3 regions of the Cytobacillus pseudoceanisediminis genome follow, and region 2 is predicted to be linked to each of the others. Evidence: predicted binding sites of a transcription regulator. Region 2 holds the regulator's gene; each other region holds the start of a gene.
What was found. The regulator LexA, encoded in region 2, represses DNA repair genes until DNA is damaged. The targets are predictions, from matches to a motif close to CGAACATATGTTCG.
Positions count from the first base shown of each region.

Region 1: the regulator LexA is predicted to act here: its motif matches at 7,557-7,570, upstream of M5V91_RS14875 (ImmA/IrrE family metallo-endopeptidase).
Region 3: the regulator LexA is predicted to act here: its motif matches at 4,449-4,462, upstream of M5V91_RS16155 (SPL family radical SAM protein).

Region 1 covers NZ_CP097349.1:2,764,902-2,774,086, forward strand. The annotation lists gene M5V91_RS14800 (hypothetical protein) at 257-424, shown strand; gene M5V91_RS14805 (hypothetical protein) at 1,484-1,747, opposite strand; gene M5V91_RS14810 (hypothetical protein) at 1,761-2,030, opposite strand; gene M5V91_RS14815 (YopX family protein) at 2,027-2,446, opposite strand; gene M5V91_RS14820 (DUF3983 domain-containing protein) at 2,488-2,607, opposite strand; gene M5V91_RS14825 (hypothetical protein) at 2,591-2,734, opposite strand; gene M5V91_RS14830 (hypothetical protein) at 2,909-3,109, opposite strand; gene M5V91_RS14835 (ATP-binding protein) at 3,335-4,249, opposite strand; partial or broken gene M5V91_RS14840 (replication protein) at 4,687-5,047, opposite strand; gene M5V91_RS14845 (hypothetical protein) at 5,513-5,710, opposite strand; gene M5V91_RS14850 (helix-turn-helix domain-containing protein) at 5,916-6,179, opposite strand; gene M5V91_RS14855 (ORF6C domain-containing protein) at 6,249-6,479, opposite strand; gene M5V91_RS14860 (hypothetical protein) at 6,476-6,601, opposite strand; gene M5V91_RS14865 (helix-turn-helix domain-containing protein) at 6,689-6,886, opposite strand; gene M5V91_RS14870 (helix-turn-helix domain-containing protein) at 7,048-7,446, shown strand; gene M5V91_RS14875 (ImmA/IrrE family metallo-endopeptidase) at 7,598-8,086, shown strand; gene M5V91_RS14880 (recombinase family protein) at 8,091-9,185, shown strand, end outside.
Region 2 covers NZ_CP097349.1:2,065,871-2,077,161, forward strand. The annotation lists gene tkt (transketolase) at 1-729, opposite strand, end outside; gene M5V91_RS11105 (DUF896 domain-containing protein) at 959-1,192, opposite strand; gene M5V91_RS11110 (YneB family resolvase-like protein) at 1,336-1,983, opposite strand; gene yneA (cell division suppressor protein YneA) at 1,993-2,325, opposite strand; gene lexA (transcriptional repressor LexA) at 2,481-3,104, shown strand; gene M5V91_RS11125 (DUF4257 domain-containing protein) at 3,389-3,673, shown strand; gene M5V91_RS30440 (CBO0543 family protein) at 4,498-4,920, opposite strand; gene M5V91_RS11130 (CBO0543 family protein) at 4,962-5,453, opposite strand; gene M5V91_RS11135 (HNH endonuclease) at 5,575-5,805, opposite strand; gene glnA (type I glutamate--ammonia ligase) at 6,276-7,610, opposite strand; partial or broken gene M5V91_RS11145 (MerR family transcriptional regulator) at 7,716-8,122, opposite strand; gene M5V91_RS11150 (methionine gamma-lyase family protein) at 8,310-9,581, opposite strand; gene hflX (GTPase HflX) at 9,595-10,851, opposite strand; gene M5V91_RS11160 (trimeric intracellular cation channel family protein) at 11,089-11,291, shown strand, end outside.
Region 3 covers NZ_CP097349.1:3,000,466-3,011,756, reverse strand. The annotation lists gene rlmD (23S rRNA (uracil(1939)-C(5))-methyltransferase RlmD) at 1-365, shown strand, start outside; gene M5V91_RS16175 (tRNA dihydrouridine synthase) at 698-1,675, shown strand; gene M5V91_RS16170 (YhfM domain-containing protein) at 2,012-2,431, shown strand; gene M5V91_RS16165 (DUF1540 domain-containing protein) at 2,534-2,689, shown strand; gene M5V91_RS16160 (protein adenylyltransferase SelO) at 2,847-4,313, shown strand; gene M5V91_RS16155 (SPL family radical SAM protein) at 4,468-5,310, shown strand; gene M5V91_RS16150 (AAA family ATPase) at 5,339-6,091, shown strand; gene M5V91_RS16145 (VOC family protein) at 6,133-6,549, opposite strand; gene M5V91_RS16140 (DUF5634 family protein) at 6,644-6,946, opposite strand; gene M5V91_RS16135 (MarR family winged helix-turn-helix transcriptional regulator) at 7,034-7,474, opposite strand; gene M5V91_RS16130 (glutathione peroxidase) at 7,502-7,978, opposite strand; partial or broken gene M5V91_RS30530 (DUF1835 domain-containing protein) at 8,123-8,973, shown strand; gene M5V91_RS16115 (DUF3658 domain-containing protein) at 8,865-9,137, shown strand; gene M5V91_RS16110 (C45 family autoproteolytic acyltransferase/hydrolase) at 9,313-10,374, shown strand; partial or broken gene hemG (protoporphyrinogen oxidase) at 10,519-11,291, shown strand, end outside.

The DNA.
Region 1 (9,185 bases), 700 kb from region 2:
TTGAACCTTTCAAAAATGGATACACTTCTATCATTTTGTTTTCTTTTTCTTTATCACACATAAACTTCCTGGGCATATAGTGATGAAGTAAGAACTTCCAATTCGTGTCTACCTACGGATTTCCCCTTTAACTAGGGGAATTTTTTATTTCAGATCTTTATCGAACTGCGACTTAAAACCCCTCACCTTATTCCTGCTATCCAAAAGTTTGTCTATATAATACAATGTTGATAGTTAGGAACCTTGGAGGGATAAAGTGGATAATCAATTTGAGAAAAAATTCAAAGTTACATTACTAGCACTACTAGCTATAATTGCTTTTAGTCTTGTTTACATAGGCTATTGTCTTACTATTGGATTTTCTAGAGTTTCAACAAAGTTATTTGAACTTAGTGGTGTTTTATCCAGTTTATTAGGGGGCTAATGCCTCTTTTTTATTTCGCAATATAGGTCAAATGTATATATCTGTAATTAAATGGAAATTTTATTTATACCGAGCAAGGCCAACTGGCATAGATCAACCCACTTAAGATTCCGGACCTTGCTCGCAGCCTATACGTATATTTCCAAAAATAATGGGCAAGCTGTACATCAGAGTAGGGGCACCCTTTCATGTTTTCCACATTGAAAAAGTTTCTGCCCTTACTCGTATCTTCAGAGGTGATATCATGCTCAATTGGATTGATCAATACACTTTAACAAATATATATTTCGTATCACTTGGAGTTCCAAGTATTTTGGCAGCTTTATGGTTCTTAGCTGTTATTTTGACTTTTAGAGCTGAGAAAAAAGGTAAATGAAACTGATTGCTTATTCTATTTTCCAAAAGCCCCGCACCATTAAGTATTTATTTATATTTATTTGAACAGCCCTACTACTCCATGTGGTATAATTATCCAAAAACATTAGGAGAATTATACTTAATGACTGCTACTCTTGTGACAATCCTTCCACTTTTATTATCCATAGCCCCTATTTTGTTTATTGTTTGGTTCCTAATTAAAATTCTAAAGATACAACAGGAGAAGAATATTATTCTTAAATCTATCTCGGACAAGCTTGATAAACTAAAGAATTAGACGGGGAAACTCGTCTTTTTTACTTCGTAGTTTATGTCAAATGTATACTTCTGCAATTAAATGGAAAGTTTATTTATACCGAGCAAGGACACAACCCCATTCTTTAACCCCATAAGATTCCGGACCTTGCTCGCACCCTTTTTGAATTATTGGCATATAATACAGGGCACACATTCCAATACCCTAGAATCTTGCCGCGAGCCTGCGGCTTCTTTTTGTCAAGAATGCATAAAGCAATTTAGCCCGGCATCATACCTATGTGAGCAAGGGCTCTTCCACTTCAGACTCCATATTTCTGACCTTTGCTCAATCCTATATAGGTTCGTGTTTTTTAGAGTAAGGGCAAATCAATTTCTCCTACAGCCTTTCAGCCCTTACTCGCAACACAATACTTATTTTGTTAATCAAATATCCAATTTAAGTTGACCCGTAATTTCCTCAACGTGATCATTCCACGCAATATGACCATAGATATTGTCAGAATCAGCAGGAACAAAGTATGTCTGCTTTAAATGTCTGCCCAAACCATTACTGCCGTACCATTTAGAAATCCGTTTTAAAACAATACCTGGCTTCCATCCATATTGCTTTTCATAATGAGGTGAGGTGTTCTTCAGCAATACATATTGCTTTTGTTCTTCTGGAGGAATTCTATCTTTTGCATCCATCTAGGAACCTCCTTTACTCTTTTGTTTCCCTCCAGCTCTGGCCATCCAGCCACCGTTCAATGCTTGCTACAAAGATATCTAATCCACCAGATATACCTTTTTTATCAATGTGGAGGGCATATCCAGAGAAATCTGACCCCTGATAAAAACAAACGTCCTTGTACTTCTCATGCTTCCGGACCAGCAGACGTTCTTTTCCTCTGAAGAACTCCATCTCCTCGCCCTGCTTTAGATCGATGATTTGATCTTCCAGGGCGAAGGAGAATAGATCTAATTGCTTCACACCTCTAACAGCTCAGGATTTTCGTGTATATTACCGATTACTTCAAATTCATCAGTTTCAAGGTAGTATGGCATTAATAAATATCCTGCTCCATTGGCTGCCTTAACTGCCCACATCGTTTCATGCCAATAAATCCGACCAACTATTTCAACTGTTTCATGGATTTCGTTTCTACTGCAATCCGTATATGAAATTCGAGTCCACTTTACAACATCAGCATCAACAACCTCTTTGCCGTTCTTGTCTTTTAGGCCGATATATTGCCCTACCGTTTCTTTATCAACATGATATTGAACGGAACCACCGATTAAATTTTGCGGGAGGATATAATGCATTCCGGCACCTGTTTTTACATGGCTACCATGCACCCAATCGCCAGTTAAAACCTCTAAGCCACGATATTTGATTTCTCTCATTACGAACCTCCTGTTATTAGGAAACTTAATACAAATTTTGTTTATCCTTTCAGCACACCAGCAGATACAAATAAATTTCTCCAAGCTCTGGCTAATCTTTCCTTACGACGACGGGCAAGTGATTTTCCCAAACGTCTTTTCTGTTTAATTTTGTTTGCCATCTGATACACCTGCCTCCTCATTTCTTGACTGGAGCTCCCTAGCTGCAGCATAACGATCTTTCATTCTGGCGTATTCATCTTTTGCAATATCATAAAGTTGCTGATTAGTAGCCTTTGATAAATCCATGTCAGCACACCCACTTTACATCCCTTTCACTTATCTTAAAAATGCTGTGATTTTCTTGGCATTCAACCGAACAATATAAAACTTCATCAGTTGTCACCAAAAATGATTTTCCACAACATGAACACTGGCTATTTTTTCCCATTGAGTTACCTCACTACAGATTTTGTTGATGGTTTACTCTCCTTTTAAGCCTGTTTTCCGTCTGTCTATGAGATCTTGTCGAGCAAGGTGAATGAGAGCAAGCAAGACTTCATCTGGATCTCTTTCAAAATAATTTCCAATCCAAGTAATGCTAAATTCTCTATCCCATAAATCCTTGAGTACAACGAGCTCAGCATCATCCCAAATAAAGTCCAACTCTTCAAGAACAATCACTGTTTTCCTCCTGGCGTCCCTTAGAAGAGATTCCTTCCGAAAACCCATCAACTCACTTCTTTCACAAGTCTTGCGCCTTCAAGTTCTGCTTTTCTCATGGAGATTCTTTGGCAAAACTCCTCAAACCTTTTATCCTGAGCCGGTGCTGGTCCACAGTTGGGGCAGTTATGATAAACAATTGAAAAACTGCCCACCTCATGAATAACGTGTGTGCCATTGCATAAATTACACATGCTTTTTTGCTCCCTTCTTCAATCGCCAGTCAGTACCTTCAGTTTCTAACAAAAATTCATCTGCTTGACCTATAAGTCTGCTTGCAGCTGCATAGCCTATCTTTTCGGCAAGGCTTCCTCGATCTTCGTTTGAATTAAACACAATTGGCTTCTGAGATCTATATCGCTCATTGATGATGGTGTAATACATTCTTTCTCTTGGTTCTGTCCAGTTCACTTTTCCAATGTCATCCCAGATAAGAACGTCTGCATTTAGAACGTTTCTCAGCAATTGGTTATAAGATTCACCTTCATCACTCATCATTTTTGCTTGCATCAATTGTTCCATGAACATAACATCAGAAACGATCACAACGTTGAACCCGTCTTTGATTAGCCTCTTAGCCAAAGAAACTTGTAAATGCGTTTTACCAATCCCGTAGTTATTATGTTTTTGTTTAACCGCAGGCCTTTCAGAAGATGGCAATTCCTTTAGTCTTTGTTCACCAAAAACAGCTACAAAACCGAAATTCCAAGACGGAATGTTCTTCTTTTTACGTCCTTCTGTGTCAGTTTCAATTTCAAAAAGCTTAAGATAATCAAAGGTTGATTGATACATAGCTTCTTGTTCCTGTGATAGACGCTGGTAATTTTCAAAATTTGCATTCGTAAATTCATCCGGAATCATAGAGTTTTTAAATCGCCTTTTCCATGCGTTTCTTTCTCGGCAATCACACGGCCTGGCAACATCATAGCCATCTTCATTCTTGTAAAGAATAAATTCAGTGTCTTTACAAACTGTGCAATTATAATTATCCGCCCCATGCTCTTCTTGCTGCTTCTGCTTCTCTGATGGCCTGTTCTGCATTTTTTGGTGCAGGTCTGCCAAAACCTGATCCATGCTTGTAAACCTTTGATCGTTTCTCATTATTCGCATCCCCTTCACCTTGATTTTCCATGAATTTATCGAGTATATATCCAACACAGTAGCCGAGGCTGTTAATACGATCTCGATGATGTTTAGGCTCAAAGGTGTCAAACCTTTGCTTAAGTAGTGAAAGAGCTTCATCCAGAGGAACGGTCGAGAGAATTTCAGCAGCAGCATCCTCATCTTTCGGAGAGTGGGCAAACCCATGGCCTCTTAGAGAAATAAATTGATTAATGAGCGTTGCTCTATTAGCTGCTTCTTTTTCTTTTTCTTCTTCTTTTTCTTCTTCTTCTTCTTTTTCTTGTCCACTTATCGTGGACGTATCGTAAAAACCTTGATCTAATAAGGTTTCACTTTTTTACCATTTTTTTCAGTACGTATCGTGAACGAATCGTAAATGAATTTGATCTCTTCCTTCTCGATTCGTTCACCTACAAATGAGATAAGGGAAATATCCTTCACATTTTTAAGTTCAGCCCTCACACAATCGAGTACTGGCTTTCCTCCTCGATTGAAGTTGTAGCGCCCCCAATTTTTGATAGCAATTTCCCTTGTCTCAGCGTTATAGAGGACCAATTTATGGTGATTAATAAACCGATCTAGAAGGGCATTGACGCTTTCTGGGGAATACCCCATGTCAAATGCCATTTGTTTTTTTGTAATTTGGTAGATTCCAATTTGAGTAGTATTAGAGTTAGTCAGCAGGTAAAGGAAAAAGTATTTATCTTCTGCTGTCATTTCCTCAACTACTTTAGGATCATCCCAAAAGTCTGTGTGGATCATTCTAAATTTAGCCATTTTCTTATCCTCCCTTTAGTCTTTCGCAAACAGCAAAACCATCTTTAATTTTTAATAACTTGTAATCTGGATAGCGAGTTAAATATTTCCGCACTTGGTCTAAAAAAAGATGCTCGGGGAGCAATTGCTCTATTTCGAGCAGCCAGTTTGGAAGTACCACACTTGAATGATCGTTAAATGATCGCATCAATGTTCAATAAAAATGTGAACATGATGATTTTTACTTTCAGGAAGACTATCTTTAATTTCCTGAGCCACTTCCCTACATTCAGAGACACTTTCTGCAGGAATGAATGCCCAGTGCACTGTTTGAAAGTTCTCATTCACTTGGATAGAAAAATCAACTGAAAAGAGCATAACTTGTCCATCCTTTGCATAAAATTTAATAAGATGTTCAGCAAGTCAGATTCTTGCTGAGAGTATTAGCCATATGCTAATATGAAATTAATCAACTTTTTTGTTTCCCTATCTTGCAGTGAGCTGTGGTGAGCTTGCTGCTTTTTTCTTTTTGTTTAATGTTTTAAATCCTATCTCTTCATAGACTTCTAACAAACTGGTAAGAACATTTTCTGCAGTGAATTGCTTCGGGTATTGCTTATGAAGTTCAGCCAAAGATTTTGCTTGCAATCCCATTTCGAAATACTTCTCTCTCCTTTCGCTCACTTTTTCACGCGCCTTTCTGTAGCAGTAAAATCCCCAATCAGAATACCCATGATAAACACAAGCTGAGTTCCAAGAATCATTGCAAAGACATAACCTAGATCCACTAATTAACCCTCCTTAGAGATTTTGAATTTAGCAGCCCAATCAATTTTTACACCTTGGCTTTTTAGCTTGCTGATCAATTGATCTAATTTCTGTTTCTTAGTTAAAACCATGCTATCCATCCTCCAATTATCGGCATTAGTTGCTGAATTAAATTAATCCCGTCCAGTCCATACATAAATGCAACAGCTACTTCTGGAGATTGAGTGTTTGTCATCCATGCTTGAAACAGCGACATTGTTGGTTCTTTTCTATCAGATTCGTATTTTGAGATGTCAGACTGATTGATAAATAGTTTTTCTGCTAATTCTTCCTGGCTGAATCCAGCCCGTGTCCGACACGCCTTTAATATCGCGCCGAATTTCATATGTAATTGATCACCTCCTTATATTCCAAAATGGAATACTTTTCAAAGGAAAATCTTGCTAATATTTAATTAAGAAATCTTCCTAGGCTTCCAATTTTCAATGAAGTTGATAACTGACAACATTTCATCCCGGGTAAGCTCTTTGTAGCTGCTGACGTTATATCTGTGTTTTATATCCCGGTAAAGTGCTGAAAAGAGTTTCGATGATTCATCTTTATTACGTGAAAGCTTATAGACCCTTTGCGTTACGCCGTTTCTCAAACGCTTTTGTTCACCAGGGTAAAGTGTTTGGCTGCTCATTTTGAATTGGCCACCTTCTCACTTCTGGCTTCCTTTTGCTGATCAGAAAGACTCCTGAGCAGTCCAGGCAATAAATATTTGTTTACCGCCTGGGCCAATTTATCAGCTGGAACTTTGATCATGGAAAATCGCCTCCTTAATAATGTTTATGTGGTTTTGATTGTCCGTTATTGCTACATTAGATTTGCGCTTCTTAATTTAACCTGCAGTTAAATTGGTGGATAAAAAATTTTATCCGGAGTTGTTCCTAAGATCTTGGCTATTCTAATAGCCATTTCATATGAGAGACCACGCTTGCCATTTTCAATCATCCAATAATATTGAAACGACACATCCAACTTTTCAGCCATTGATTTACATGAAATATTTTTGTGTTCTCTTAGTTTCCTTAAATTGTCGAGATTCATTAACTCACCTCTCATTTAACTTGTTGTTAAATACATATTAATTTAACCGTAAGTTAAAGTCAACAAAATATTTCACATTTAGTTAAATTTATGTATTTCAGTATCCTACCTATTCCGTTTAACGATTAGTTAAATTATAATTACATGAGAGGTGAAGACATGTGTTAGGTGCCCGTTTAAAAAAATTAAGAGCAGAGAAAAAACTTACGCAAAGGCAATTGGCTGATAAGATAAATGTTACTCATGTATCAATATCCGGATATGAAAATGGAAATCGGAGTCCTGATACTGAAACATTAGAAAAATTAGCCGACTTTTTTGAAGTATCTGTTGATTACTTACTTGGTAGATCTAGTATTTCAAAAGGTTCTGATTTAGATGAAACATTTGACTCCCTTGCAGAAATAACCAGGCTAGTTAAGGAATACGGCATTGAACAGATTGGGTTTTTTGACATAGAAGAATGGAAAAAGCTTACTCCTGAAGATGTGGAGGATATCCGCAATCACTTTGAATGGGTTGCACATAAGGCTAAACAGAGGAATAAAGAAGATAAGTAAGCACCTAAACCAAGAACTGGATAGGTGCTTTAGTTTTATAAAAAATGAGCCTATATCACATAAGAAATAATAATATCCAATACACTAGGTTTTAAATCATATTGCAGAAGGGAACGTATGTTTGTATAATAATGTCAAAAGGAGGCATATTATGCAAGCAACAACCCGCCTTTATCCCACCACAGCACTTGAAGATTGGGTTACAGATTTTTATAGCCGATTAGGAATCGTGAAGCCAGAACATATTAAAGAGGAAGTTATCGCAAGAAAATGCGATATATACATTCACAGAAAGCCTCGATCATCTTTTTATGAAATCGTTGGCCGATATAGAGGAATTACGGTTGATAACAGAGTGTTACCGTCAATACAGCGTGAAATGTTTTTCCATGAGCTTAGTCACATTTTAAGGCATGCTGGAAATCAGCTAATGATGCCAAAAGCATTCAAGGAACTCCAGGAAAGAGATTCTTACCATTTTACCAGATATGCAGCAATTCCCCACCACATGATTCATTTTATAGACCTGGAGGATCCTTATGTTATAGACCAGATGACAAGTTTATTTAAAGTAACACCAGAGCTCTGTATAGAAAGATTAATGCAAATACAGAAAAGAATGAAAAGAGATGTGTGGTGAAAAAATGAAAGCTGCAGTTTATGCCCGTGTTTCAACAGATGAACAATTTAGAGAAGGATATAGTATCGATTCTCAGAAAGAAAATATAATTAACTTTATCAAATCACAAAGCTGGGACGTTTATGATATATATACCGAAGAAGGATATAGTGCTAAAAACTTAAATCGCCCAGCCATGCAAAGACTAATCAAAGATGTAAAAGATCGAAAGTTTGATGTAGTAGTATTTTACAAGCTTGATAGATTGGTTCGTTCAGTAAGTGATTTGGATAAGCTGCTGCAATTGTTTGATGCAAATAAAATTGCAATTAGATCAGTGACTGAACCTTTTGACACGACCACAGCGATGGGTAGATTCTTAATTACACTAGTTGCTGCTATTGCACAATGGGAAAGAGAAACCATTTCAGAACGAGTTGTAATAAATATGACCAAGAAGGCAAATATGGGGGAAAGAAATGGTGGTAAAGCTCCCTTTGGTTACAATTTAAAAGATGGTTTGTTAGAGGTTAATCCAGAGGAAGCAAGATTTGTAAAAGAAATCTTTCGTATGTACACTTCTGGAAAGGGTATGAGGTCAATTACCTTATACCTAAATCAATTTGGAATTAGTAAAGACATTAGAACTATTGGCAGAATGATCGAAAATCCTGTATACGCTGGAAAGCTTAGATGGGCCAACAATTCGAAGATGGACGCCATTGTATCTGAAGATATTACTCATACACCTATTATTGATCTCGAAGTTTTCGAGGCAGCTCAAAATATGAGAATAATTCGAGCTACCGATGGAAAGAAAGCAACATCGCCATTCCATTTTTCTGGTGTGTTAAAATGTGCTCGTTGTGGATCTTCCCTCTCTGGTTATTATAAAAAAGCAAGAAAATCAAAGCATTATGTCTGCATTGCAAAAAAGAACAAAGGCACATGTGACCTCCCCATGTTTACTGAGAGTGCATTAACGAATGAGTTCATTAATAATATCTCTCCAGACGATCCTGAAAAGTTTTTTCGTTTAACAAAAGACTTTGATTTTAATACTCCTGAAGAAACAGATCAAAATGACCTTATTAAAGAGCTAGAAAATAGCCTAGCTGCT
Region 2 (11,291 bases):
AATCATTGTTGGTCGGTTTTCATCCTGCTTCGCTTCCTCAATTGCTTTTGCAATTTCGTGAAGATCATTGCCGTCTTCTACGCGGATATACTGCCAGCCGTATGACTTGAATCGCTGTTCAACACTTTCAGAGAAAGACTTATCAAGGTCACCATCAAGTGAGATATCATTTGAATCATATAGAACAACCAGTCTTCCAAGCTTTAAGTGGCCAGCAAGGGAAGCAGCTTCAGCCGAAACGCCTTCCATAAGGTCTCCGTCACCGCAGATGCTGTATGTATAGTGGTCAACAACATTGAAGTTGTCTTTGTTGTATGTTGCAGCCAGGTGGCGTTCAGCCATTGCCATACCAACAGCCATTGCAATACCTTGACCTAATGGGCCTGTTGTTGCGTCAACACCTGGAGTATGGCCATATTCAGGGTGACCTGGCGTCTTGCTTCCCCACTGTCTGAACTCTTTAATGTCATTCATGGAAACATCATAGCCAGAAAGATGAAGAAGGCTGTATAAAAGCATGGAGCCATGTCCAGCAGAAAGGACGAAACGGTCACGGTTGAACCATTCAGGATTTTTCGGGTTATGGTTCATGAAGCGTGTCCAAAGCGTATAAGCCATTGGCGCTGCACCCATCGGCATCCCCGGATGGCCGGAATTCGCCTTTTCAATGGCGTCGATTGATAAAGTACGAATGGAACTGATGGATAGTTCATCTGTGTGATTAAACATTCAATACATCCTTTCGAGTAGTAATTCTTTACTCTTTTAATATTATCGGGTGTCCTTTTTTTCACAACCAATAGGGTCAGGAAAAGGACAAAAAAGCCGGTTTGTTACTATATTGACACAAAAAGACCCGGCGTATGTAAAAAAAGCGGAGATAGCCGGTAATAGAAGTCATCTCCGCTTTCTATTAAAAGAAGGAATACAGCATTGTGTATCCCTTGCAATTATAATATTAGTGAAGGCGGTTTTTGTTTTGGAAGTCTTTTAGCTTTTTTGGAGTTACGTCATTTCCTTTCGGGTCAACGATTGTAACACCTTTAAGCGTGTTCAGCATGCCAGAGCGAAAAGTCTCCAAATACTCTTTACGGAGAGAAGTCTGTTCTTTTGCTTCTGCTTCTGTTAAACCTGATTCCTTTGCCTTCTTTGCCAGTTCATTAATTCGGGCAAGTTTTTGTTTTGGCAGCATATATTAAAGCTCCTTTATATCAAAAGTTTACCTTTGGATATTCTGATAGAAGTTTTTATTATACAATAGCTTCAGATATGGAACAATACTGAAACTCAACTGCCATCATACTAAAAAAGAACACTTTTGACAAGAAAAGTGCTCTATTCAGCAAGTGATTCCATATACTCTTTATACCTTCTGTGGACTGTTGCTTTTGAGATATTATAGCCAAAGCCTCTGAGTGTTGCAGCAATCTCTGCAAATGTTAACTCGTTTTTCCTTAGCCGGACAATTTCCTCTATCGGCACCTCTATTCTTTCCCTGCCGCCATTTGTTCCCTGATTGCTTAAGTTCTTCTCGGGGCGGTATCCCTTATCAACAGCCCGCTGCATGCCGCGTCTAATTTTGATGTTATGAAGCTTTCTCTGATATTCTTCTACCATCCCAACAATGTTCAGCACCATCGAATCTGATTCCGAAAGCTCGAGCTGGCCGTTATTCGAAATGCTGTACAGCTGAACTTCTTCCTTTAGGATGCAATGGAGTATCGCTATCTTTGCATTACCCCGCCCCAGCCTGGTTTCATCCTGAATGAGGACAACCTTGATATCCTTTTCTTTAATTAAGTCTAAAAGCTCCAATATACCGTCTCTTTCAAGGTCATATCCACTGGCCTGTTCGCGTATCACCTTGACTACTTCAAAATCATGCTTTTTCGCCAGATTCACCAGCTCTTCTTCCTGTCTTGAAAGGGACGTTTCCTGAGTATCCTTTGTTGTACTAACCCTGCAGTAAATAATTGCTTTCATAACTTCTCCTTATTCGTAAAAGTCTGAACTGGCAAGCTCTTTATAAGGCTCGTCATCCAGTGCTTTTACTGGAATAACAATTTCATCGCCCGGAAAAATCCTGCCTGCCGCTATCTCATTATTTTGTTCGACCCAATTAATAAATTGATCTGTAGACAGCGAATGTTCAGCCGAAAAACTCTCAGCAATTTCCCATAAAGAGTCACCTTCTGCAACAGTGACTTTCATAAACTTTTCCGTATCAGGTGTCTCTATCTGAATGAGCATAATAAACGATGCTGTCAGGCTTAAAACGAAGAGAATAATAGCATAAGAATATGATTTCCACAATTTTTTCAGCATGATATACCACCTCTAAAAGAATGTATGTTCGCATTTGATGTTTTTATTATAGACCGAACATTTGTTTTGTGTCAATAAAAATTCGAACTTATGTTTGTATCATATGGTAATTGATGCTATAATTGAGACAACAAAAACATACGAGGTGCGTAAAGATGGTGAAATTATCAAAAAGGCAGCAAGATATATTAGAGTTTATTAAAGAGGAAGTTAAATTGAGAGGCTATCCGCCTTCTGTAAGGGAAATCGGGGAAGCAGTCGGCCTGGCTTCAAGCTCAACAGTTCACGGCCATCTCGCCCGTCTTGAAAGCAAAGGGCTGATCCGCAGAGATCCTACTAAACCGCGCGCCATTGAAATTTTAGATCTGGACGAGTCTTCTCACATCCCTAAGGTCAGTGCAGTCAATGTTCCGATCGTCGGTAAAGTAACTGCAGGGCAGCCGATAACAGCCATTGAAAATGTTGAAGAATACTTCCCTCTTCCAGAAAGAATGGCACCAGCTGATGAGCATGTATTCATGCTTGAAATCATGGGGGAAAGTATGATTGAAGCCGGAATCCTTGATGGCGACTATGTCATCGTCAAACAGCAGAGCACTGCTAATAATGGAGATATCGTGGTTGCCATGACAGAGGAAGATGAAGCAACTGTCAAAAGATTCTTTAAAGAAAAAGACTATATCCGGCTTCAGCCGGAAAACTCTACAATGGAACCTATCATCCTTCGAAATGTTTCCATCCTTGGCAAAGTTATAGGTGTATACCGCCATATGCATTAATAGAATGATAAAAAGCAGGCAGCCACTGCCTGCTTTTTATTTTTCCAATTTTAAGAAGGTTATCAGTTCCTATTACCTGATGCTATTAGCGAAATCATACGAAAGTAACTGATACCTTTTCTGTTGGTACTAAGTTGCAGTCATGTATGACTATTTTATTATTCAGAAAATTCGGTATTTTTATGCATATTATTTTATAGCCACTTTCTATATAATGGTAATACACCGAGAATCAACCTAAGGTCGCTTGTCCAAAATCTCGACTTTAGGAGTGTGAAGAAAAAATGTTTTTGAACATTACCTTCGCTTTGTTGATTGGTGGGCTGGTCGGTGTCGTTGGACATATTCGGAAAGAAGGCAAAATGGTAAAACCCAGAAGGACAAAAAAATTCATCTATCTGGGGGTCTTTGAAGAAGTAATCATGGGGGCTTTAGCGGCTGTTTTTTTGGTCGTATCTTCAGATCCTGACTCTGCCTTAAAGGTAGTGCTCCTTGCGGTAATTGCAGGATTTGGAGGAGATGCACTGCTGACATGTCTCGATTTCCTAAAGATCAGACATAAAGAATAGAGAGATGCAGGGAAATACAAATTAGTTAAAACCTCGTTCACTTAGAAACGGGGTTTTTGTATTTTAGCTATGTAAAAACCCCTGCTCATGCAAACAGAGTGTTTTCGAATTTTTAAAGTAATTGCTCATGTAGTGTTCGTTGCTCCAAGGGATGTACCTGCGTACGAAACATAAATACTAATCCTTGCCGTTAGAAATCCTCTTTAACTATTTTTTCAAAACTGCTCCTTCTGCTGAACCAATGGGCAATTAAGTATAGTGAAACTAAGATAAAAAAGGAATAAGCAAAGGCCCAAAGGATTTTTTTATATAAGTGCAGCATTGGTGTTTTATATCTTTCACAAACCCTTGAAAACAGGACTAAACCGGCTAGCAACCATATTTATTCTTATCTTAGCTTTAGGGAATATTGTGACTGGCTTTATACCAGCAGATATAAATCTATTTTGGCATTCAATAGCAGCTCAACTTGACATGATAACTGTTTTGCCCGGTCTTTGGCTATACGCAAAATCTTTAGAAATTGGAAAACGCTGGACTCAATACTGTTTAGTTACATTACTAGTCATAGTCACACTCAATATGTTAATAATTTTCATCCCTATGCACGCCGGTCTATTGCAAAGGTTATTCTATTTAGTGATTTTCATATGGGGCACTGTACTGGCGTTTATTTTAAGTAAATGATTTGTTGCCACGCCTTTATCGCCTGAGCTCTTAATTCTTATTCTTAATTTACGCCCCCTGCCTTGGTTAAATTAGTCGTCTAACACAGAATCCTTACTCTTAATATTTCTCGGGGGGAACCTAGATATTTCAACTCGTTACACCAGACCTTTTTTAAACCAAAATATATATATCTTTACAACATAAAGAAGAATCATGTTGGTAATTAATCCAAAGAACCAGTTCCAGTGAATATAGTGATACAATGAACTAAATTTTTCGAGAAGATAGGAGTAAGTTGTTATCCCCATTGAAAATAGTAAGTAGTACAAAAATGTTCTTCTTGTCCCTTTTTCTTTTGGATAAAAAAGTATAAAAAACACCGCAATTGTAGGATAAACAATATAATGCAATGAAAAGCTCATATTTGTCGCTTTATTAAATTCTCTATACGGAAACTCAACTAATCCAAATACCAATTGTATATATTCATGTATCCATGCTATTGCTTGAACAAGTATAAAGGTTATCCAAGCTAACCTTTTACTTTCGGTTGGGATGTATCTTAACAACAAGTACAATGATAAAATCTACGAACATATTAAAATCAGGACTTCTCTGGTCATTTTAAGTCCACCAAAATTAATCTTTTAGAAAACCATCGATAAAATTTATCATTTATATATAGAGAAATCATTACTGTTACTAGTGTCCAATACCATTTCCATTCGTGGTACTCAACCAGTTTGGTTTTAGATTCTAATACAGCCTCTAAGAAGGTAAAAAATCCAGCAAAGAAAACATAATACAATAGTGAGCCAAACCCTTTTTTCTTCCTTGGAAAATACAAACTAAAAATAATGGCGACTACCGGGAATAGGAAGAACTCAAAGGAAAAACTAGTCCTATTATATAAATTTGCCTTAGGGTACAATTGAATCGGATATTCAATCCAACCCATTTCTACTGCTATTAAACCGGCTGGCCATGTAATGACCTGCAGAAATAAAAAGATAACCCACGCTTCTCTAACCTTGTCTCTCGGCACTAGAAGCTTGAGGCACATGATACTTAGTATTAATACCCCCAATATAATCCATCTTTCAAGATTCATTTAAGTCACCTTTCATTGGAATTATTTAATACTATTTGTTCACATAATTTAAAAAATCGATACTTAAAATTTCATCATGCTGCCATTTGTTTGGCTTCATATTTTTGAAGTCTGGGCCATGTTATTTGTTATGGCAATCGACACAAACAGTATCCATGTTATCTTCACCAAACGCTAAGTCTGGATGAAGCTCGAGCTCCTTGATATGGTGAACAAGCAACTGGATCTTCCTGCCCTTACCACTCTCACTGTATTCATTTGTTTCAATGCTTAAGCGCCCCTTCCGTTTACATTCCTGGCATTCATAGTTATCACGCTTCTTGATTACTACTCGTAGCTTCTTCCATTCCACACTGTTATAAAACTACTCATAATGTTGCCTGAAAATTACGATTATTTTTGGGAAGGTATAAATTTGGTTTCTTTTTACATCATTTTAGGAATCCATGTTACTTTAATAATTGATGCCCTTAATTTTGGAAATTTGGTATAATTCAGAAAAAGGTGTGATAAGAGTGTCACTTGCCTATTTGCTAACTTTTATTCCTCTTTTGATTATTGGTACGATAATTTCAAGATTTGAAAACCTCTCAGCTAATGCAAGGGTTTTTCTTCCCATATTACTTGTAATTCCAATTTATTACTTAATAACTAAGATTCCTGGAACCGATTATAGAATTAAAAAAGGTTACGGAATTACATCGATAGGCTTGATTGTTGTATTTTTTTCTTACTATGAACTAAGGTTCTTGTGGTAATTTTTTAAATAATTTACCCGAAAACAAAGACCCCTCAACACCAATGGTGTCAAGGGTTTACTTTTTAATACATGCTCAGGTACTGCTCGCGCTCCCATGGATGCACTTGCGTACGGAACATATCCCACTCAATTTCTTTCGCTTCAATGAAGTGTTCGAAGATATGGTCGCCTAGTGCGGATACGATGACTTCATCCTTCTTAAGCTCATCAAGGGCAGCAGCCAATGTAGCCGGAAGATCCTTGATGCCTTCTTCTTCACGTTCCTGCTTGTTCATTACATAGATGTTGCGGTCTACAGGTGCCGGTGGAGTCAATTTGTTCTTGATTCCGTCAAGACCAGCTTTTAGAAGTACAGCCATAGCAAGATATGGGTTAGCAGCAGGGTCAACGCTGCGAACTTCAACACGTGTGCTTACACCGCGTGAAGCCGGGATACGGATAAGCGGTGAACGGTTTTGAGCAGACCATGCAACATAGCAAGGTGCTTCATAACCAGGAACCAAGCGCTTATAAGAGTTAACGATTGGGTTTGTTACAGCAGTAAATGCTGTCGCATGGTTAATGATACCTGCGATAAAGTGGCGAGCATCTTCACTTAATTGAAGATCGCTTGTTTCGTTGAAGAATGCATTTTTGCCATCCTTAAATAATGAAACATTACAGTGCATACCTGATCCGTTAACACCGAACAGCGGTTTTGGCATGAATGTCGCGTGCAGGCCGTGCTTGCGGGCAATTGTTTTAACAACAAGCTTGAATGTCTGGATCTGGTCACAAGCTGTTAATGCATCCGCATATTTGAAGTCGATTTCGTGCTGTCCAGGTGCAACCTCATGGTGGGAAGCTTCAATTTCAAAGCCCATTTCTTCAAGCTCAAGCACGATATCGCGGCGGCAGTTTTCACCAAGGTCAGTTGGCGCAAGATCGAAGTATCCGCCATTATCGTTCAGTTCAAGAGTTGGCTCTCCAGCCTGGTCAAGCTTGAATAGGAAGAATTCCGGCTCAGGCCCTAAGTTGAAATCAGAGTATCCTAACTCTTCCATCTCTGCCAAAATACGTTTTAAGTTGCTGCGCGGATCGCCAAGGAAGGGAGTTCCATCCGGATTGTAAATATCACAGATCAGACGTGCAACTTTTCCTTTTTCTGCTGTCCAAGGGAATACCACCCATGTATCAAGGTCTGGATATAGATTCATGTCTGATTCTTCAATACGCACGAAACCTTCGATTGAAGATCCGTCAAACATCATTTTGTTATCAAGCGCTTTTTCAAGCTGGCTGATCGGAATTTCTACGTTCTTGATTGTTCCAAGAATATCCGTAAACTGTAAACGGACGAATTTTACATTTTCCTCTTCTGCAATACGCTTAATGTCTTCTTTAGTAAACTTTGCCACTGGTAGTTCCTCCCTTAAAAAATTACATGAGTGATTTATTTTTTGCTCTGTTAATGTTTCTCTCAGAAATCCAAGACAATATCAACGAGCTTAAAAACGGCGTTTTTAATGGAAAAAGCGGTGCATGTTGCCTTGCCTCAATGATGAGCGATTAAACCGGCCTGCCTGCACAATTTCCTTGCGAAGAAGTTTCCGGATTTCTTCATCTGATAGATCGCGTCTCGCTTTTTCTGCCTGCTTATTCAAGTTTTCAGTTATCGCTTGCTGTTCTTTCACGAAAAATAGCTGCTTGATCCCAGCCATGTTCACGCCTTGATCAATCAAATCTTTGATTTCCAAAAGGACATCGATGTCGTTTAAGGAAAAAGCCTTCTATTTCCGTCAGTTCTAGCTGGAGAAATTAATTGGTGCTCTTCATAGTAGCGAATCTGCCTGGCGGTCAGGTCAGTCAGTTGCATGACAGTACCAATCGGGAAAAGCGGCATGGAACGTCGAATTTCGCTTCCAGTCAACTATTTCTCCCCTTTTCAATTACTTCTTGAGATTATTATATGTAATGTCAGATAATCTGTCAACTATATGTTAGCTTTTATAACATGATTTTTTCAAAAAATTTTTGCCTTTCATATTTTCATATAATTCTCTGTAAAGCAACAGAAAAGGACAACTAACTATGTAGCTGTCCTTTTTAATATTCACCTAATTTATTTGGACTAAACCTTTTTCCAGCAATTGGTCCAGCGCGATGCATACAGCCATTTTCACATGTGAATAAGTCAGCCCGCCCTGAACATAAGCAACATAAGGCGGCCTGATAGGACCATCAGCGGTCAGTTCAATGCTTGCACCCTGAATAAAAGTCCCAGCTGCCATGATTACATCGTCTTCATATCCAGGCATATAAGCAGGATAGGCAGTTACATGTGAATTAACAGGAGATGCAAATTGAATTGCCTGGCAAAACGCCACCATTTTTTCTTTATCATCAAATTGAACAGATTGGATTAAATCAGTTCTATTACTGTCCCACTTTGGGTTGGAGTTCATGCCAAGCCGTTCAAGAAGCGCTGCTGTAAAAACAGCCCCTTTCAGCGCCTGGCCGACAACATGGGGAGCCAGGAAAAAGCCCTGATACATTTCCTGAAGGCTGTAAAGGGACGCACCCGCTTCTGCACCAATTCCCGGTGAAGTCATTCGGTAGGAGCAGACTTCCACCCATTCCTTCTTCCCGACAATATAACCGCCCGTCTTTGCAATCCCGCCGCCAGGGTTCTTGATGAGCGACCCGGCCATCAAGTCTGCCCCAACATGGCAAGGCTCACGGTCTTCAACAAACTCACCATAGCAATTGTCAACAAACACAATCGTATCCGGCTTAACTTCTTTTACAAACTGGATCATTTCTTCAATTTGTTCAATTGTAAAAGAAGGTCTTGTCGCATATCCTTTGGAACGCTGGATACCAATCATTTTCGTGTTCGGCCTGATTGCTTTTTCAACGGCAGGATAGTCGATGCTTCCATCTTCGTTCAGCGGGATGCTATTGTATCCAATGCCGAACTCTCTCAGCGAACCGTTACCTGTTCCCCGAATCCCAACAATTTCTTCCAGTGTGTCATATGGCTTGCCGGTGATATACAGCAATTCATCACCTGGCCGCAGTACACCAAAGAGTGCAATGGAAATGGCATGCGTGCCTGATATTATCTGCGGGCGGACCAATCCTGCTTCCCCGCCGAAAACTTCTGCATATATTCCCTCAAGCGTATCCCGGCCGATATCATCATAACCATAGCCGGTTGAAGGATTGAAATGCGAATCGCTGACTTTGAAATTTTGAAAGCTCTTTAAAACACGGAATTGATTCTCATCAATCCGCTCATCAATGCTCTTTAATACCTCTGAAATTTGCTGCTCCACTTCTTTTACAATCGGCTGGAGCTTTTCCCCTTGTGATAACTGTTGAAACATGATGTTCTCCTAACTATACGGTATATTTCATTAAAGGCCCTGAAATCTGATGGTCTTCGAGGTAATAGCCCTTGCAAACATAAAGTTCTTTGTCTTCGTTGAAAGTCAATTCCCGCAGGATGGTTTCGTTCTTGAGCTGCGACAGCAGCTTTCCTTCTGTTGACGGCACCTCCACATGGTAATGCTTCATCATTCCCAGAATCATCTGCTCGATTTTCCGTTTCAGCTCATTGCGGTCATCTTCTTCAAAGGCACTGATCTGAATCGTTTCTGTTCTGGCAGTCGGGACAAAATCAGGATGCTTTAAATCTCTTTTATTATATACCGTCAGCTGCGGTATTTTATCATTTTCCAAATCTTCTATCAGTTTATTGACTGTCTGCTCATGCTGGTAATAATCCGGGTTGGACATATCGACCACATGAAGAAGAAGATCTGCTTCATTAACTTCTTCCAGAGTGGAACGGAAGGCTGCAATAAGAGTAGTCGGCAAATCCTGAATAAAACCGACCGTGTCTGTCACAAGTGTAATAAATCCGCTTGGCAAAATCAGTTTGCGGGTCATCGGATCAAGTGTGGCAAACAACTGGTTCTCTTCATAGGATTCCGCCTCAGACAGCCTGTTAAAAATGGTGGATTTACCTGCATTTGTGTAGCCGACAAGTGCAATTTGAAATGCTTTGTTTTTCTTCCTTCGTTCACGATACCTGTCACGGTGCTGCACAATGACGGAAAGCTGGGTTTTAATATCATCAATACGGCGGCGGATATGCCTGCGATCTGATTCAAGCTTGGTCTCACCTGGTCCCCTTGTGCCGATTCCCGCTCCAAGTCTTGAAAGCTGAACACCCTGGCCTGACAGGCGCGGCAGCAGATACTGCAGCTGTGCCAATTCGACCTGCAGCTTCCCTTCTTTAGAGCGCGCCCTCTGCGCAAAGATATCTAAAATCAGCTGTGTGCGGTCAATGATCCTGGCATCCAAATCTGCTGATAAGTTGCGCACCTGGCTTGGTGAGAGCTCATCGTTAAAAATGATAATATCTGCTTCCATTTCTTCCTGAAGTGCAGCCAGTTCCTCCACTTTCCCCTTTCCTATATATGTAGACGGATGAACTCGTTCCCTTTTTTGAGTAATCGAAGCTAAAACTTTTCCGTTTGCCGTTTCAGTCAGCGATTCCAATTCTTCCATTGAATATTCAAACCGCTGGTCATCTTCATCAGTATGGCAGCCGACAAGAATGACTTTTTCATAATCTGGCTTACGTTCCAACCAGCATCCCTCTTTCATATGCTTATTTTAATTGATAACATCATAACAAAAATCATATTCAAATACTAATTTTTACCGCTAATCACAGGCCTTTGCACCGTCCATTTGAAATGATAAAAAAAATGGTTGTATTTCTTTTTTCCGTGTTAAAATCATATTGTTTGGAAAGAATTTACGTTTTTAAATAACTTAAACTTAAATAGATTTATAGATCTGCATCAAGAGGAGAAATGGCATATGACATGGGAAGTTTTAAGTATGATCGGCACTGTTGCTTTCGCTGTCAGCGGTGCAATTGTGGCGATGGAAGAAGAATATGATATTTTAGGTGTATATATCCTTGGGATTGTCACCGCTTTTGGCGGCGGAGCGATCCGAAACCTGCTAATCGGTGTTCCTGTCTCTGCCCTTTGGGAACAGGGTTTATTTTTTCAGATTGC
Region 3 (11,291 bases), 930 kb from region 2:
GCATGGATATCATCAGGGAATCCATTGAGGATGCAAAGAAAAATGCTGCCCGCCATGGAATTAAACATGCCCAATATGTTGTCGGCAAAGCAGAGGAATGGCTTCCTAAATGGACAAAAGATGGATGGCGTCCGGATGTTATTATCGTCGATCCGCCAAGAACAGGACTTGATCATCAGCTGTTAAAGACTATTTTAAAAGTCCAGCCCAAGAAAGTGGTTTATGTCTCATGTAACCCATCTACATTGGCAAAGGATATTTCGGTCCTGAGCCCCAAATATAAAGTAAATGGCATACAGCCTGTGGATATGTTCCCGCAGACCGCACACGTGGAGAGTGTGACACAACTTGTTTTAAACGTGTAACCCAAACATAAGCTTTTGCTGATCCACCCTGATTTCGTAAAAAATATTTTTGCGGTTTCGGGGTCTTTTTTCTGTTAATCCCTGCTGTTTTTTAGGATGTTTTAGCAAAGCTTTATTTTTTACTCAGCCAGTGGAATACTGTTTAATGGGATGGATGCCAGCAGGAGATATTTTAGCTGTACAAAAATTGTGCAGTTAAAATTTACATTATTTAATCAGTTTGATAAAAAGTGCTTAAGCATGGTATAAGTGTAAAAGAAGCAGGGATATTCTGCTTTTTAATTTTGGGATTAAAAGTTGGTTTCCCATATTGAGAGGATTTGAATTTTACTATGATAGATAATTTTTGGCGTGAGTTACCGCGGCCATTTTTTATACTGGCACCAATGGAAGAGGTGACGGATGTTGTTTTTCGCCATGTGGTGAGTGAAGCAGCCAGACCTGATGTGTTTTTTACTGAGTTTACAAACTCAGATAGTTATTGTCACCCTGAGGGGATTAATAGTGTGCGTGGGCGTTTGACTTTTACAGAGGATGAACAGCCAATTGTAGCCCATATATGGGGGGATAAGCCTGAATACTTCCGGCAAATGAGTATTGGGATGGCGGAACTGGGCTTTAAGGGATTGGATATCAATATGGGCTGTCCTGTACCCAATGTGGCACAGCACGGGAAGGGAAGCGGCCTGATCCGCCGCCCGGAAGTGGCAGCTGAATTGATCCAGGCAGCCAAAGCAGGAGGTTTGCCGGTAAGTGTAAAGACAAGGCTTGGCTTCACGGAAGTAGACGAATGGAAGGTCTGGCTGAAACACATTTTGGAGCAGGACATTGCTAATCTTTCCATTCATCTGCGTACAAGGGACGAAATGAGCAAAGTGCCTGCGCATTGGGAGCTGATCCCGGAGATTAAGAAACTTCGCGACCAGGTGGCACCAGATACCCTTTTGACGATCAATGGAGATATTCCTGACCGTCAGAAGGGCTTGGAGCTGGCCGAGAAATACGGTATTGATGGAGTTATGATTGGGCGCGGCATATTCCATAATCCATTTGCTTTTGAAACGGAGAAGAAAGATCATAGCAGTGAGGAATTGCTGGACCTTTTAAGATTGCATATGGATCTTCATGATCAATATTCGCATTTAGAGCTGCGGCCGTTCACGGCTCTTCACCGTTTTTTCAAGATCTATGCCAAAGGATTTCCAGGGGCAAGTGCACTAAGAAATCAATTGATGAACACAAGGTCTACAGATGAAGTGCGTGAATTGCTTGATGCGTTTGTGTCAAAGAATCTTGAAAATAATAACTGAATTCTAAATGGGGATGGGCAAGCGGTCCATCCTCCTTTTTTTCACAAGGTTTGTTGCTTTTTGTATTATATTTACTGAGTTGATTGTAGCGGAAGGTGCGAGATCCTTGAAAATGCATTCGCATTTTCTTCGTGCGGTGTTTACTCAAGGGAGCTTACTCAATGTCTGCGGGAGTAGCGGACAGGTGAGACCCCGCAGACGCACAGCGTCGAGGAGGCTCACCGCCCGCCCCGCGGAAAGCGAGCAGCCTGGAGCGGAAATCAACGGACAGCATTGATAAGCAAAAAACAACAATTTATACGAAAAGAGCCTAAATTTTAAACTTGAGGGATGAGGATGAAAGCTTTTTTATTATGCACATTCATGGTATTTTCTTTTGCAATGATAGCAGGCTGTCAATCAGCTGAAACAATGGTTCTGCTGGATGAGGAAGTCAGAGAAATCAAAGTTTCAAAATCGGAGGGTCTAGGCGGAATTAATGAAGAAAGTTTTATTTCTTTCAAGGATAGAAAATCGATCGCTGTATTTGAAAAGGCAATAACATCTGCTGTAAAACAGTCAGGGAATGCAGATATTAGTAAACCTGAGTATGATATAGCAGTAGAATATAAAGGAGAACTTCCTTCTCACGGCATTCATTTGTGGCTTGGAGAAGACAATGAAAAAAGCGCCTTCATGTATATTACAGATGAATCTGTTTACCTAACTTCTCCAGAAATGACGATAAAACTAAGAAGCCTAATTCTCTCCAAATAACAGCAGCCCAGCCATTTCACCTGTGTGTGGAATTAAATTCCATATGGTTAATTCACTTGGAAAAGGGGTATTGATCAGTAATCCAAAAGGAGGTGGCCAAGAATGGAAGTAGAAGTTTTATGTAATGTTGAGAACTGCAAGTATTGGGCTGAAGGTGATAAGTGCGTTGCCGACTCTATTTATGTGATTGGCCAAAATGGCCGAGAAGCTGATGATGTAGAGGAAACAGCCTGTAAAACGTTTGAGCATCGTGAATAAGATTGAGTAGGCCTGACTGCTGGAGAATTTTAACGATCCCGGCCGTCAGGTTTTTTTACATACAAAAAGAGAAGATTATTAAGACCGCTATGTTTCTCCGGAAAGGGTATAATAAATGAAAATGACACTAAATCCATGCAGACAGGAAGGAGATAGAATGACGACTATTAATGAAACCGGATGGAATTTTGATAATAGCTATTCACGGCTGCCGCAGACATTCTTTTCAAAAGTAAAGCCAAATCCTGTACAATCACCTGAGCTGGTGATCCTTAACGAGCCACTGGCGAAATTTTTGGGACTAAACATTGATGCATTGACAAGCGAAACTGGCATTGAGGTACTTTCTGGCTCTCGAGTTCCAAAAGACGCTGAACCTCTTGCTCAGGCTTATGCAGGGCATCAGTTTGGACACTTTAATATGCTTGGAGATGGCCGGGCCATGCTGATCGGCGAGCAGATAACTCCTGAGGATAAACGGGTGGACATTCAGCTGAAGGGCTCCGGCAGAACTCCGTTTTCACGCGGGGGAGATGGGCGGGCGGCTCTAGGCCCGATGCTCCGAGAATTCATTATCAGCGAAGCCATGTATGCTCTGGGAATTCCCACTACCCGCAGTCTGGCAGTTGTAACAACAGGTGAAGCGATTATCCGGGAAACTGAGCTTCCAGGTGCTGTACTGACAAGAGTGGCTGATAGCCATATACGGGTGGGCACTTTTCAATATGCGGCAAATTGGAGGCCGGCTGATGAGCTTAAAACACTGGCAGATTACACGATTCAGCGCCACTACCCAGAAATTAAAGGCGATGAAAATCCTTACAAGACACTCTTGCAGAAAGTGATCAAACGTCAGGCTGCACTCATTGCGAAATGGCAGCTAACAGGTTTTATCCATGGAGTCATGAACACCGACAATATGACAATTAGCGGAGAAACCATCGATTATGGTCCGTGCGCCTTTATGGATAAGTATGACTTGGCAACCGTATTTAGTTCCATTGACAGAGAAGGCCGGTATGCCTATGGAAATCAGCCTTATATAGGCGGATGGAATCTGGCAAGGTTTGCTGAAACCCTCTTGCCCCTGCTGCATGAAAATGAGGAAGATGCTGTAAATATAGCCCAGGATGCAATTTCGGAATACAATAAAATTTATCAAAACCATTGGCTTGCAGGGATGAGGGCAAAACTCGGATTTTTTAATGAAGAAGCACAAGATGAAGCCCTATTTACCAGCCTTCTAAAGATGATGCAGAAGTCTGGAGCAGATTATACAAACACCTTCCGTTTATTAACATTAGACAAGCCTGAGGAAACTTCGATATTTGATGATCAAGAATTTGCAAACTGGCATGGACAATGGCAGGAAAGGCTGAACAGGCAAAAGGAATCGAAAGAAGCAGTGAATGAATTAATGAGGAAGAGCAACCCATCCGTCATCCCCCGGAATCACAGAGTTGAAGAAGCTCTTGAAGCAGCTGTTACCAAAGGGGATTACAGCGTGATGAAAAAGCTTCTTGCAGCACTGAAGGATCCTTATGCCTATACAATAGAACAGGAAGAATACTGCAAGCTGCCAGAGCCATCCGGCATGCCATATCGAACATTTTGCGGAACTTAATATAGAGAAATGAACAATTAGAGCGTTGGCTGTAATTTTGCAAAGCCTGGCCCCATTAGTGGGGCAGGCATTTTTTATTTAAGCAGTTAGTGCTTTATTGTTGACTTCAGGAAATCACGGTGTTATTTTTAAGACAGAACATACATTCGATTTGGTGATTATCCTGAATATACATCTTGAAGAAATCATATCAAAAAGTATCTTAACACCTGCCAAAGGTGCAATTGACAACTTTACTCATTCATTGAACCCCTATGCGGGCTGTGCCTTTGGCTGCAAATATTGCTACGTTAGGGAGCTTCCTGTTTCCATTTTTCGTGAAGAGGAATGGGGTGCGTGGATTGATATAAAATCAAATGCGGCCGAACTTTTGGAGAAAGAATTGGTTAAAGCTAAAAAGAGGGGAAAAGTTGCTTTATTTATGTCCTCTTCCACAGACCCTTACCAGCCGATTGAATATGCCTCAAAACTGACAAGAAGTTTATTGGAAGTTATGCTTAAAAATCAGCCTGACTTTTTACATGTACAAACCCGTTCTCCTATGGTGAAGCGGGATATTGATTTATTTCAGCAATTCGGAGATAGTATCAGAATCTCCATGACAATCGAGACAGACAAAGAAGAAGTCAGAAAGGCATTTGCACCAGCGGCCCCTCCCATCCCGGCAAGAATGGCTGCACTAAAAGACATAAAAGATGCAGGAATTATAACTCAAGCAACAATAGCCCCGTTACTGCCTTGTTCAAGAGAATTTCCTGCAAAACTTAAGTCTATTGCAAATCGAGTTACAATTGACGATTTTTGGATGGGGGATGGAAGCGGCGGACGCAGGACTGAGAGACTTGGAATCCGCAAGATCTTTGATGAGCTTGGTTTGGAGAAATGGTATAGTCCATCTGCATATAAAGTGGTTCTTAAAATGCTGGACCGGGAATTTCAAGATGCACCCATTCAATTAGGTGTATCCAAGGCTGGCTTCAGCCCTGATGGCAAATAGCTGACTATAAAATATATGAGGTATTTTTATGGATCTATTAAGTTCACATTATGTAAGAGGTATTAGCCTTAAAAGAGAAGAAATTCCTTCCTTCAATCAGTATCCCTTCAACCTTCCCAGCTTGAAAACCATGGATGAGGTGCCTTTCCACCCGAAAGTAACCTTTCTGATTGGAGAGAATGGAATGGGAAAGTCGACACTGCTCGAGGCAGTAGCGGTTGCACTAGGATTTAATGCAGAAGGCGGATCTTTCAATTTTAACTTTTCAACCTTCGATTCGCATTCTGTGCTGGGAGATTATCTCAAGGTGATAAAAGGCATAGATAGGCCGTCTGATGGTTTTTTTCTAAGGGCAGAGAGTTTCTATAATGTCGCTTCTAATATTGAGGAAATGGATCGGGAAGGTGGCGCACCAAAAGTAATCGACTCCTTTGGAGGCCGTTCTTTACATGAGCAATCTCATGGAGAAGCGTTTTTCTCTACGTTTCTTCACCGGTTTCGCGGCAATGGGATTTACATCCTGGACGAGCCGGAGGCAGCACTTTCTCCTTTGCGGCAAATGTCCATGCTGACAAGAATTCATGATTTGGTCAGGGAACACTCACAATTTATTATCGCTACACATTCTCCGATCATTATGGCCTATCCGGAGGCAGCGATATATGAATTCAGCGAGGAAGGCATTTCAGAAAAGAAGCTGGAGGAAACGAATCATTACCGCATCATGAAACAATTCTTTGATGATAAGAAAAGGATGCTTCATCATTTGCTGGATGAATAATAAAAATGGAGGCCTCATGCCTCCATTTTTGTCTATGTATCTTATTCACTTTCGTGGCTGAACATCCAGTTTACACCAAATTTATCTGTTAACTGGCCAAAGCTCTTGCTCCAGAAAGTTTCCTGCAGCTCCATTGTTACTGTGCCGCCTGCCTGCAGATTGTTAAAATACTTTCTCAGCTTATCCAGGTCATTAATGACAACTGCGAGATTAATGTTATTTCCTACTGTAAATGGCATACCGGGAAAAGTATCTGAAAACATAACATTACTGCCGCATATGTTAAGGCTTGAATGCATGACCAAATTCTTTGCTTCCTCTGGAAGAGGATATTCAGGATTTTGCGGTGATTCACCAAAAGTTGAAATCTCAGGCATTTCCAGTTCAAAAGCCTTTACATAAAATTCAATTGCTTCACGTGTATTTCCCTCGAAATTAAGATAGGCATTAACAGCCATCCCTTTCACTCCTTCCTAATACAATTCCATTATAGACAAAATATTCTAAATTTAATATAGCTCAAAAGTCAAAAAGTGAAAATCAGGACAATTTTTATAATTCCTGAAGTGCTTGATCTACATTATTGAAGCCTCTTCGGTCAATGCTATCTGGTTCATCCGATTCAATTGTCCACTCATTTTCTGCAGGAGTTAATCCGCCATTACCATCTTTAATGAATGGACTATGTACGTGATAAGTTTTCCCTGCCTTTTTCACCGTGTATCCTATATAGCAATGATGATCCTGGCCTTCTTCCTCGAAAATACCAATATCATCGATTTCATATTTGTCTAAATATGACTGAAATGGCTCCTGCAATGCACTGATAATTTGCTCTCTTGGTAAAAACTCCATGACGTATGCTCCCTTCCGATTATCTATCCCTTAATATGGCTTTTTTTGCAGGGATTAAACACGGAACTGTGAAAAGAGTACTCCGCATCAGCGAAGTACTCTGCTCCTTAACTTAAATTTAAGTTTTCCGAGAAGCTCCATAAGCTCTTCATATTCTTCCAGCTGAATGCTGCAAGCCTGAATGGCCTCTCCGACATTTTGGGTGATAACCTCTTTTTCTTTGCGTGCTTTTTCCTCGAGGAAGATATACACCTTGCGTTCATCAGCTTTGGAACGCTCTTTTCGAAGCCAGCCATTAGAAATCATTCTGGAGATCATAGGTGTGAGTGTCCCCGTGCCAAGATTTAGTCTTTCTCCAAGCTCCTTTGCTGTCACGCCATCCTTTTCCCAAAGTGCCAGAAGTACCAGATATTGGGGATAGGTTAAGCCAAATGGCTGAAGGGCACTTGTATACAGTTTTGTAAATTCGCCTGCTGTTTCATAAACAGCAAAGCATAGCTGTTTGTCCAGTGTAAAAAAGTCTTTCACATAATCACCTGATTCTAATCTCTAGCATTACAATAATTTCGTCAAATCATCCTCGATTTTTCCTGGTTCAGTTGTAGGTGCATACCGTTCTACAACCTGGCCATTCCGGTCCACAAGAAATTTAGTAAAGTTCCACTTAATGTTTTTAGACAGAATTCCCTTTTTCTGTTCTTTTAGATAAGCAAATAATGGATCCGTATTGTCACCATTTACATCAATTTTAGCGAAGATCGGAAAGGATACACCATAATTAAGCTGGCAGAACTCAGTTGTTTCCTCAATATTATCGAATTCCTGGTTATTGAACTGATCACAAGGAAACCCAAGAATTTCAACGCCGCTGTCTTTATACTTTTCATAAAGCTCCTGCAGTCCTTTGAATTGGGGTGTTAATCCGCATTTGCTGGCTGTGTTTACAATAATCAGAGGCTTGCCTTCATATTCTTTCAAAGATTTCAATTCACCAGTTGTTTTTTTGACTTCAAAATCATAAACCGTTGTCATTAGGATACCTCCTACTTTTAATCGTGTACGATTTAATCTTAAGCGATCTAAACTCCTTTTGTAAACAAATCAGCTTTTTATGAAACTACCATTAAGTTTATTCGTAGAAAAGGTAGGTTTCAATTTCATTTACAAAGGGTGATCATGATGATGGACGAATTACGGGAAGCGATTGAGAAACTCCCGGAGAGGGGAGCGAAGAGCTATTTATTCCACATATTGCTTCGGGTTCACTTATTGAATAACAGTGTTGATTCCCAGGAAGAGATACTCGAACTGCTAAATGATATTCAAAAAAGGATACTCTTTTATTCTCAAGAAAGAAAATTGGAGCGGGAATATGAAACATACCATATTGTGTGCGGAGAATCACCGGCAGGCGCTTTAAAGGTTGGGCTTAGTAAAGAAAATAAGGTCATTGGCTATCCTGATTTTTTTAGTAACGGACCTCTCTGGAAGCTGCATGAAGAAGAGGGCAGAAAAAGCGATTAGAATGGCTGATGGATCACATTAATATGCATGAAGATTACCTGGAAATGAGATATGAAAGAAAAGTAGCTAAAGCACTTGAAGAGATAGATTCTATTCCAGCGGGAAAACCGATCGTTATCTGGACAGCTGACAATGCAGATGAACAAACTGGTTTACGGTATTTCCTTCACTTATTAAGAAACAAAGAAAATAATGTGCATGTTATTAATACTGCTCAGTCATATAAGGAGCTTTTCCCTGCGAAAAAGCATCAATCCATTTTAAGGCACTCAGGCGAAGCAGCTCCTGAGAAGCTGAAGATGATGCTGGAAAAACACTTAGGAAGCCCTTTATCTGCAGAAGAAAAAGTAGGTTTGTATCTGATTGGCAGTCCCTCTCCAAAACAAGGGAAGTATTGCGTATATGGGAAGATAATGAAATACATAGTGTACCAGAGAGTTATTTTGATGAATCTATCATCGAGTCAGCCAAAAAGCTGCATAAAAGCAACAAAGGTTTTATAAAATCAGCCAGATTAATTGGTGAAGTGATTGGGCATCTGGATGAGCCAATTGGTGATGGCTTTGCAGAGTATAGAGTAAGATCCTTAATTTATAACGGAATATTAGCCATAAAAGGAATTCCGAAAAGTATGAGGTATTATAGCATTAAACTGAAAGAATTTTAGATGAATCCGGTTTTTCACCGTAATCAATTATCCCTGTCCACCGTGTGTTAGTATTATTTCGGTCTAGCAGCAGTCCGGTACTTGAAGTGAATTAATATCTAAAAGCCATCTGCTGGAATTTCATGCAGGCTTCATTTATTCTTAATAAAAGAAACGAATAGAAGAGGGATTTATCTTGAAAAAGATTTACAGTGATATAATTCAATTCCGTGGAACCCACTTTGATTTTGGTTTCATGCAGGGAGAACTTATAAAGGATTCTCTTTCTGTGAAAAATCGGGAGGATCAATGGAAGGTAAGAAAGCCGCGATTTTCAATAAATGAAGCAGAAGTGAAAAAAGCGATTACAAGGTTTGCCCCTGGTATTTGGGATGAACTGCTTGGGATACGGGAAGCATTGCAATGGCCGATGGAGCGGGTTATGCAGGAGTTTGGCGGCTATCGCCTCGATTATGTCCGCTCGGGCTGTTCCATCCTTACAGGGGCTGATTACCTGATCCGCAATTATGATTACCATCCGAAAACCTATGAGGGGCGCTATACTTTTTATCAGCCAACAGATCAGGGATATGCGATGATTGGCCCCAGCCAGAGGGTGACCGGGCGGATGGATGGCATGAACGAAAAAGGACTTGCGATTGGATATAATTTTATGAATCGGAAAAAGCCTGCTGATGGCTTTATCTGCTGTATGATCGGCCGCCTGATTTTGGAGGCATGTGCAAATGTGGAAGAAGCGGTTGAGATGCTAAAGGAAATACCGCACCGTCATTCCTTTACATATGTGGTGCATGATACAAGCGGAGAGACTTATGCAGTGGAAACATCTCCGAGAGGTGTACAGGTCCGTCAGACAACTGCCTGCACAAACCATTTTGAAATCATGAAGGATGAAAATCGCAACCATCTAGCTGACAGCCTGCGCAGGCTGGATGTCATGAAAAGCCATCAGGGTGAGCGATTAGATGCACATGATGCTTTCCGCCTCTTGAATGATAGCGATAAAGGCGTTTTCTCGGATCTTTATGGAAGCTGGGCCGGGACGATTCATACATCCGCCTATTTGCCGGGGGAGATGAAGGCCTGGTTTGCGCTCGGCGGCGACAGAGAGCCGAGTATTTTTGATTTTGGGCATTGGCTCGATGGACAGGATATTGAAATGAATAGAATCACTGGTGAAGTTGATACGGACATTCCTTTTTTGCATATGGATGAACAGGCGAATTGGTTCAGGTAATAATGAAACGGAGAGATGTGTTCTCCGTTTTTTCCTTTTTTGAAAAAATAAATTCATCATTTGTACAAACCATCACATTCTTTCATCACTTCATGTTATGGTACACTTTATATATGAATTGGATGTAAACTGAGGTGCATACGAGTGAAAACAGTATTGGTCATAGGCGGCGGTGTAACAGGATTGTCCGCTATGTATGAACTGAATAAGTGGAAAAAAGAAAATGATCAGGATATAAGGCTTGTACTGGCAGAATCAGCAGAACAGCTTGGCGGGAAAATCCGCACTGTCAGGGAAGGCGGATTTGTAATAGAAGCGGGAGCTGATTCGATTGTTGCCCGTAAAGCGAATGCGATGAACTTTATCCAGGAGCTGGGGCTGGAGGAAGACGTTGTCTACAATGCTGCGGGGCGGTCTTATATATACAGTGATGGTGAGCTGAAGCTGATACCGGCAGATTCTGTGTTTGGGATACCGGCCAGTGTTGAATCTCTTGCCAAATCTGCTCTTGTTTCAGCAGAAGGAAAGGTTGAAGCCCTGAAAGATTTTTATACGAAAAATGATAGATTTACAAAAAACGATTCCATCGGCGATTTCCTGGAGCATTTTTTCGGAAAAGAACTGGTGGAAAAGCAAATTGCGCCTGTTCTTTCAGGTGTATATTCCGGAAATCTCAGTGACTTAACCATTGCTTCGACTCTTCCGCAGGTGTTTGATTATAAAGAAAAATACGGCAGCATCATTAAAGGTTTTGAAGAAAATAAAAAGGTGTTCCAGAGCGGAGGGGAAAGAAGTTCCTCTCCTTTAAAAAAGGTCTGGATGGATTAATAGATGCTTATGAGGAGAAATTGGATGAATCAGAAATATTTAAAAACACGAAGGCAGTTAAAATAGAGAAAAGTGATCGTAAATATATA